DNA from 2 places in the Massilia suwonensis genome. Region 2 is predicted to be linked to the other one. Evidence: predicted binding sites of a transcription regulator. Region 2 holds the regulator's gene; the other holds the start of a gene.
What was found. Region 2 encodes FNR, which switches genes on or off when oxygen is low (the NO sensors DNR and NnrR bind a similar motif). Its sites were predicted from a motif close to TTGATNNNNATCAA; they were not measured.
Positions count from the first base shown of each region.

Region 1: ACFPQ5_RS09505 (universal stress protein) is a predicted target of FNR. The motif match lies at 2,415-2,428, and genes of this name have one in related genera.

Region 1 covers NZ_JBHSMR010000013.1:353,126-356,776, reverse strand. The annotation lists gene ACFPQ5_RS09510 (bifunctional acetate--CoA ligase family protein/GNAT family N-acetyltransferase) at 1-1,609, opposite strand, end outside; gene ACFPQ5_RS09505 (universal stress protein) at 1,793-2,272, opposite strand; gene ACFPQ5_RS09500 (hypothetical protein) at 2,491-2,880, shown strand; gene ACFPQ5_RS09495 (GGDEF domain-containing protein) at 2,911-3,651, shown strand, end outside.
Region 2 covers NZ_JBHSMR010000013.1:1,031,885-1,035,535, reverse strand. The annotation lists gene ACFPQ5_RS12595 (DUF885 domain-containing protein) at 1-345, shown strand, start outside; gene ACFPQ5_RS12590 (VOC family protein) at 587-1,015, shown strand; gene fnr (fumarate/nitrate reduction transcriptional regulator Fnr) at 1,025-1,792, opposite strand; gene ACFPQ5_RS12580 (cytochrome ubiquinol oxidase subunit I) at 2,007-3,494, shown strand; gene cydB (cytochrome d ubiquinol oxidase subunit II) at 3,496-3,651, shown strand, end outside.

The sequences.
Region 1 (3,651 bases), 680 kb from region 2:
TGTCGGGAGAAAGGATCTTCAGCGCGACCGGATAGCCGATGCGCGCCGCAGCGGCCAGCGCATCCGTCTCGTCGGAGACGACTTCGGTCGCCACCGACGGGATGCCGTAGCAGGCGAGGATCAGCTTCGCGTTGGCCTCGCCCACCGCCTCGCAGCGCGCGGCCATCAGACGCGCCACATGGGCACGCGCGCCGAGGCGGTCGGGCGGGGCCAGGCGTCCCGCCGAGGGTACCTGCATCAGCAGCGCCTGGTTGCGGCCGTAGTCGACCAGCTGCATCAACGCACGCACGGCCTCCTCGGGTGTCTCGAAAACGGGCAGTCCGGCATCGAGGCAGAGCCGGCGCGCCTCGGCCACGCTGGCGCCGCCGAGCCAGCAGCACAACACCGGTTTCGCGGCGGCGCGCAGCAGTGGCAGCAGTACCCGCGCGACATCGGCCGCCGGCACGATCGCGGTCGGCGCATGGATCAGCAGCACGGCGTCGGCGTCGGGCGAGGCGAGCAGGGCCTGCAGCGCATGGCGGTAGCGCCCGGCCGGTGCGTCGCCGACGATATCGACAGGATTGGCACGCGGCCAGTTCGGCGGCAAGCCCTCGTCCAGCTGCGCCAGCGTGTCCGCGCCGAGCCGGGCCAGGGTGCCGTGCGCCTCCACCAGGGCATCGGTCGCCATCACGCCAGGACCGCCGCCGTTGGTCAGGATCGCCAGCCGGCCCGCGCCCGGGCGCAGCCGGTGCGCCAGCATCGCCACCGCGTCGAACAGCTCGGCCGTGGTATGCACGCGCAGCATGCCCGCCCGGCGCAGCGCCGCATCGACCACCAGGTCGGCGCCGGCGAGCGCACCGGTATGGCTGAAGGCGGCGCGGGCCGCTTCCGGCGCGCGCCCGGCCTTGACGATCACGGTCGGTTTGGCGCGCGCCGCGCCGCGCGCGGCCGACATGAACTTGCGCGCCTGGCGGACGCTCTCGGCATACACCAGGATGGCGTCGGTGCCGGGGTCCCCCGCCAGGTAATCGAGCAGGTCGCCGAGGTCGACGTCGGTGCCATCCCCGAGCGAGACGAAGGAGGAAAACCCGATCCCGCGTTCCCGCGCCCAGTCGAGCACGGCCGTCACCATGGCGCCGGACTGGGCGACGAAAGCGAGGCGCCCCGGCAGCGCCGCCACCGGGGCGAAGCTCGCGTTCAGGCCGACGCCCGGCACCAGCAGGCCGACGCAATTCGGGCCGAGGATGCGCAGTAGGTAAGGACGGGCGGCGTCGAGCATGGCCTGGCGCAGGCTGGCGCCTTCTGGTCCCGCCGCGTCGAACCCGGCACTGAGCACCACCACGCTGCGGCATCCGAGCACGCCGAGCTGGCCGACAATGCCCGGTACGGTCGCCGCCGGCGTGCACACCACCGCCAGCTCCGGCGCGAGCGGCAGGCGCGAGACGTCGGAAAATACATCCAGGCCCAACAAGTGTCGATACTTGGGGTTGACCGGCCAGACCGGTCCGGCAAAACCGCCGCTGACGAGACTGGCCAGAACGGCCGCCCCCACGCTTCCAGGCCGAGAAGAGGCACCGACCAGGGCGACGGAACCGGGTGCGAAGAAGGTGCTGAGGTTGCGGATACTCATCTGGACCTCCACTGGCATGCCGCCCGCGGCGGCTTCCGATCCAGCTTACGTGACTCCTGTCTGCTCAAGGCATCACTATTTGATCTGCGTCAAATACATTGAAAAAGGAGGAGCAGGCGCGCACACGCCTTGCGGTGATCGCTGCGCCGGAAGGAGCATGCGGCGTCACCGGGCCGGGCCTTCTTAGGAACCGTCGCTGTACTCGGGCTTGGCCGCTTCTCCAGGATCCCGCAGGACGAGCACTGGAATGGTCGACCATGCCAGGACGTGCTGGGCCACGCTGCCAGTGAACAGCGGGTTGGCGTCGGCGGGGCCGTGCGCACCCATGACGATCAGGTCGCAGCCCTGCTCCCGGGCAGCGCGCACGATCTCGAGGCCGGGTGTGGTCGAGATCCTGGTGCGGGTGTCGCATGCGAGGCCGGCATCCTGCGCGATCCGGGCCACCGTACCGGCATGGGCACGCGCGGCATCGAGCGCGCGGCGCACTTCGGCGCCGGCGTCGAAGCTTCCGATCGCATCGGCCGGGAGCGAAAAGCGCGGCTGCGCGACGGAGAAGGCGACGATGCGCCGCCCGCCGGTACCGGCAAGCAGCGCGGCGACCTGGGCCGCGCGCACGGCCAGGTCGGAACCGTCGGTGGCAACAAGGATCTTTTCGATGAACATGGTGAAGGCTCCCGATCGTTGGGCGCAGGGCCGCGCAGGCATAGCGGCGATACTAGCACGGACGGTTTTGCGCCGGCCGGGTCCCGGCGCCGCACGGGAGCGCCGGCGCATTCTCCCAGCCAGCACGCGGTCTCGTGAATTTTTGATCTGCATCAAACGATAAACGGCACCATCCGCCCGACACTGTTTCCTTTAATCGAAGCGTCCCGAGACAAGCGATGAAGCTCCGTCATATCAATGTGCCGCGCTGGGCGGCGTGCGCGGCGCTACGCCATCGCCGCAGGCTGCTACTGGGCCGCATCGGCACGCTGTGCGCCGCCACCGACGCCGATTTCGTCCGGCGCTTCCCTGCTGCCGTGGCCGCGGTCGAAACCGGGTTTCGCCACGAAGAGGTGCTGCTCGAGCGGCTCGGCGATGCCTGCCTGCGTCCGCGCCGCGCCGATCACGCCGTCATCCTGCGCGCGCTGCATCGGACCGCTTCGCAGGTCGAGCGCGGCGACCTGGTGCTGGGACGGCAGGTGGTGGCCGCGCTCGCCGCGCTGCTGGGCCAACCCGGCGCGCTTCCGCTGGCCACGCCGGTGCGCCCGCCGGCGCCGGCGCCGCCCTGAACAGGCTCAGCCGGCGCGCATCGCCTCGCCATGCACACTCGCTCCCCATCCGTACCGGCCGCGGCCCTGGCCGGGCTGCGAAACCTGTTCCACCCGCTGCCGGGCGAACTCGAAGCCGCGTTCGACACCCAGCTCGATGCCGGCATCGCCCGGCTGTTGCTGGTGCTGGGCCCTGCATTCGGGCTCTTCGTGGTCCTGTTCGGCGCCTGGGACGCCTGGATCGACACCGCGCGTGCAGCCTCCACGGTGCGCATTCGGGTGGCTCTGGTGCTGCTCGGCGCCCCCGCCTGGGCGGCCGGACGCCTGCGCTGGGGCCCGGGACCCCGCTGTGCCTGGCTGTATGCGACGCACGCGGGGGCAATGGTGGTGTGCGCGGCCATGCTGCCCGAGGGCTTGGTGCTGGCCCTGCCGGGCTTGACCGGGGCCCTGTTCCTGCTCGCCCTGGTCGAGCCGCGCCCGCGCCGCTTCATGCTGGCCACCCTGCCACCCTCGCTCCTGCTGGCGCTGCTGGCCATACTGAACCTGGCCCCGGGCCCGGGCCTGCACGTGCTGCTCCTGTACTCGTTGTCCTGGCCGCTGGCCCTGTGCGTGGCATTGGCCACCTTGCAACTGCGGCGCCGTGCCTTCCTGGCCGAGCAGGCGGTGCTGGACGCGGTCCGCCACGACAGCCTCAGCGGCGCGCTGTCGCGCCGCTACGTGACGGAACTGGCGCTGCACGACCTGGCGCTGGCGCGACGCCACGGCCGTTCCCTGGCGCTGGCGATGCTCGAC
Region 2 (3,651 bases):
GTCCCCGGCCTGCTCGGCGCCCTCGGCTCGGAACTGTTCCGCGCGCGGCGCCTCGTCGTCGACACCGGCCTGCATACCAAGGGCTGGACGCGCCAGCAGGCGGTCGACTACGGCATCAACGTCGAGGAAGTCGACCGCTACGTCGTCTGGCCGGGCCAGGCCACGGCCTACATGATCGGCATGCTGCGCATCGTCGAACTGCGCGAGAAGGCGAAGGCGGAACTGGGACCGAAGTTCTCGCTGCCGGCATTCCATGACATGGTGCTGGGCGCCGGCTCGGTGCCGCTGGACGTGCTGGGGCAGTTGGTGGATGGCTGGATCGCCAAGGAAAAGGCGAAGGCCTAATTGTTCGCACCGCCGCCGACAGTCGTTGGCTGCGGTGTAACGTAGGGTGGGCATGCCCACGCGTTCGTGCTGTGGTGCTGCCCCAAGGTCTTGCTGGCCTCGCGCCGTATCGGATTCGATTGTTTTTCGGGTGAGGTAAAGTACGAAAACGCGTGGGCATGCCCACCCTACGGTGCGCGGCTGTCACGAATAATGGCGAAGCTGCGCGGTCATCCAGTGTGTTTTCACCAGGAGCACAACAATGGAAACCCAGCAACTCCACCGCGGCCGCCTGATCGACCACATCCAGCTGGTGGTCAAGGACCTGCCAGCCTCCCGCAGCTTCTACACCGCGATCTTCGAGACACTTCGCATCCCCTTGGGCGGCGAGGGCGACGATTATTTCTGGTACGACGAACTGTTCGTCTCCACCGCCGACAGCCAGGCCGCCCAGGGCAAGCTGACCGGCCGCCTCCACCTGGCCTTCCAGGCCGCCGGCCGCGCCATGGTCGATGCCTTCTACCAGGCAGCATTAAACGCCGGCGGCAAGGACAACGGCGCGCCCGGCGAGCGTCCCTATCATCCGGGCTACTACGCCGCCTTCGTGCTCGATCCGGACGGTAACAACATCGAAGCCGTGTTCCACGGCGCGGCTACACGCAGCGCGTCCTCGGTGCAGATTACCTTCTGAAAAAACGCTTCAGGACATCGGAGCGCACTGGTCGGTTCCGGCGGCGATCGCCTTCAGCTTGGCCGGGTCGAGCAGCTTGACTTCGCGCTTGTCCACTTCGATCCAGCCCTGCTTCTTGAAGCGCGAGAGCAGGCGGCTGACGCTTTCGATGGTCAGACCGAGGTAATTGCCGATGTCTTCGCGCGACATGCGCAGGCCGAATTCCGTACTCGAGTAGCCGCGCGCGGCATAGCGGGCCGACAGATTGACCAGGAAGACGGCAAAGCGCTGCTCGGCGCGCATATTGCCGAGTAGCAGCATGACGTTTTGCTCGCGCGTGATTTCCTGGCTCATGATCCTGTGGAAGTGACGCAACAGGGTCGGCACGTGGCCGAACAGTTCTTCCAGGCGCGCGAACGGAATTTCGCAGACTTCGCTGTCTTCCAGCGCGACGGCGTCGCAGTGGTAGCGGTCGCCGCTGATCGCATCCATGCCCAGCAGTTCGCCGGCCATCTGGAAACCCGTGATCTGCTGCTCGCCGGCCGCGTTGATCTGGTAGGTCTTGAAATGGCCGTAGCGCACCGCGTACAGGCTGCGGAAAGGCTCGCCCATGGCGTACAGGCGCTCGTCGCGTACAAGACGGCGCCGGCTGCCGATGATCTGGTCGAGGCGGTTGATGTCGGCATCGTCCAGGCCCATCGGCAGGCACAGCTGATGCATGCTGCAGGCGGCGCAGCTGGCCTTGATGGCGCCCAGGCTGACCGGTGCGCTGTTGGGGAAGTGGATGGCCTGGCTCATCGGTTCGAAGACATTGAATGGTTAAGCGGATTATAGACCGGTCAGCGGCGCGCTCCCAGCGTTCCGGACATTGTTATCCGCTTGGAATAGGTTGATACAACGGTGCAAGAGCGCGCACGCATCCGGCTAGACGAAGCTCTGCTCTGGTCAATCGGGCAATCGTGCGCCCCCACTGTCGTGCTAGATTCCGGACACCGCATCCAGAGGAGAACACATGTTCGGCCTGTCGGCATTGGACCTGGCACGCATCCAGTTCGCGTTTACGATGTCCTTCCACATCCTGTTCCCGGCGGTGACCATCGGCCTTGCCAGCTACCTGGCCGTGCTCGAACTGTCCTGGCTGCGCACCAGGCGCCAGGTCTACGTCGACCTCTACCACTTCTGGCTGAAGATCTTCGCCGTCATGTTCGGCATGGGCGTGGTCTCGGGCATCGTGATGGCCTACCAGATCGGCACCAACTGGAGCTACATGTCCGAATTCGCCGGCTCCATCATGGGGCCGGTGCTGGCCTACGAGGTGCTGACCGCCTTCTTCCTGGAAGCGGGCTTTCTTGGCGTGATGCTGTTCGGCTGGACCCGGGTCGGCCCCGGCCTGCATTTCCTTGCCACTTGCATGGTCGCCGTCGGCACGCTGATTTCCGCGACCTGGATCCTGGCCGCCAACAGCTGGATGCAGACGCCGCAAGGCTATGCCATCGAGGGCAACCGCATGGTGCCCGCCGACTGGCTGGCGATCGTGTTCAATCCCTCCTTTCCGTATCGCCTGATGCACATGGTGGTGGCGGCCTACCTGACCACCGCCCTGATCGTCGGTGCCACCGGTGCGTGGCAATTACTGCGTAAAAGGGACAACCCGGCGGTGCGTAAGATGCTGTCGATGGCGATGTGGATGATCCTGCTGGTCGCGCCGATCCAGGCCGTGATCGGCGACTTCCATGGCCTCAACACGCTCGAGCACCAGCCGGCCAAGCTGGCCGCGATGGAAGGGCACTGGCAGAACGAGCCCGGCGAGGCGGTGCCCTTGCTGCTGTTCGGGATTCCCGACATGGAGGCCGAGAAAACGCGCTATGCGGTCGGCGTCCCGCACCTGGGCAGCCTGATTCTCACGCACTCGTGGAACGGGCAGTTCCGCGGCCTGAAGGAGTTCCCGCGCGAGGAAAGGCCGAATTCCCTGATCGTGTTCTGGAGCTTCCGGCTGATGGTGGGCCTGGGCCTCCTGATGATCGCCCTCGGCGCCTGGAGCCTGCTGCTGCGGCGGCGTGGGCGGATCTTCACCACGCGGCCTTTCTTGCGCGCCGCGCTGTGGATGGGTCCGGCAGGCCTGGTCGCCATCCTGGCCGGCTGGGTCACCACCGAGGTCGGGCGCCAGCCCTGGGTGGTATACGGCGTGCTGCGCACGGCGGACGCGGTTTCGCCGCACGGCGCCGGCGCGCTGGCGCTCACGCTCGGGCTGTTCGTGATCGCCTATTTCTTCGTGTTCGGCGCCGGCACGGTCTACGTGCTGCGCATGATGAAGAAGGGGCCGCAGGCCTTCGAGCTGCACCGGGCTACCGCCGGCGGACCGGGAGAAGGGCGCACGCCGATGCGGCCCTTGTCGGCGGCCGACGTCGGCAATGACGACGATAGCGACGGCGATGGCGACGACAATCCGGACGGCATCGGCCGCGGCGCCGCGCTGGACCGCGACGGCAAGGGAGGGTGAGATGGGCATCGACACCTCGGTCATCTGGGCCGTCATCATTTATTTTGCCGTCTTCATGTACGTGGTGCTGGACGGCTTCGATCTCGGCATCGGCATGCTGTTTCCATTCGTCAAGGAAAAGCGCGACCGCGACACCATGATGAACACGGTCGCGCCG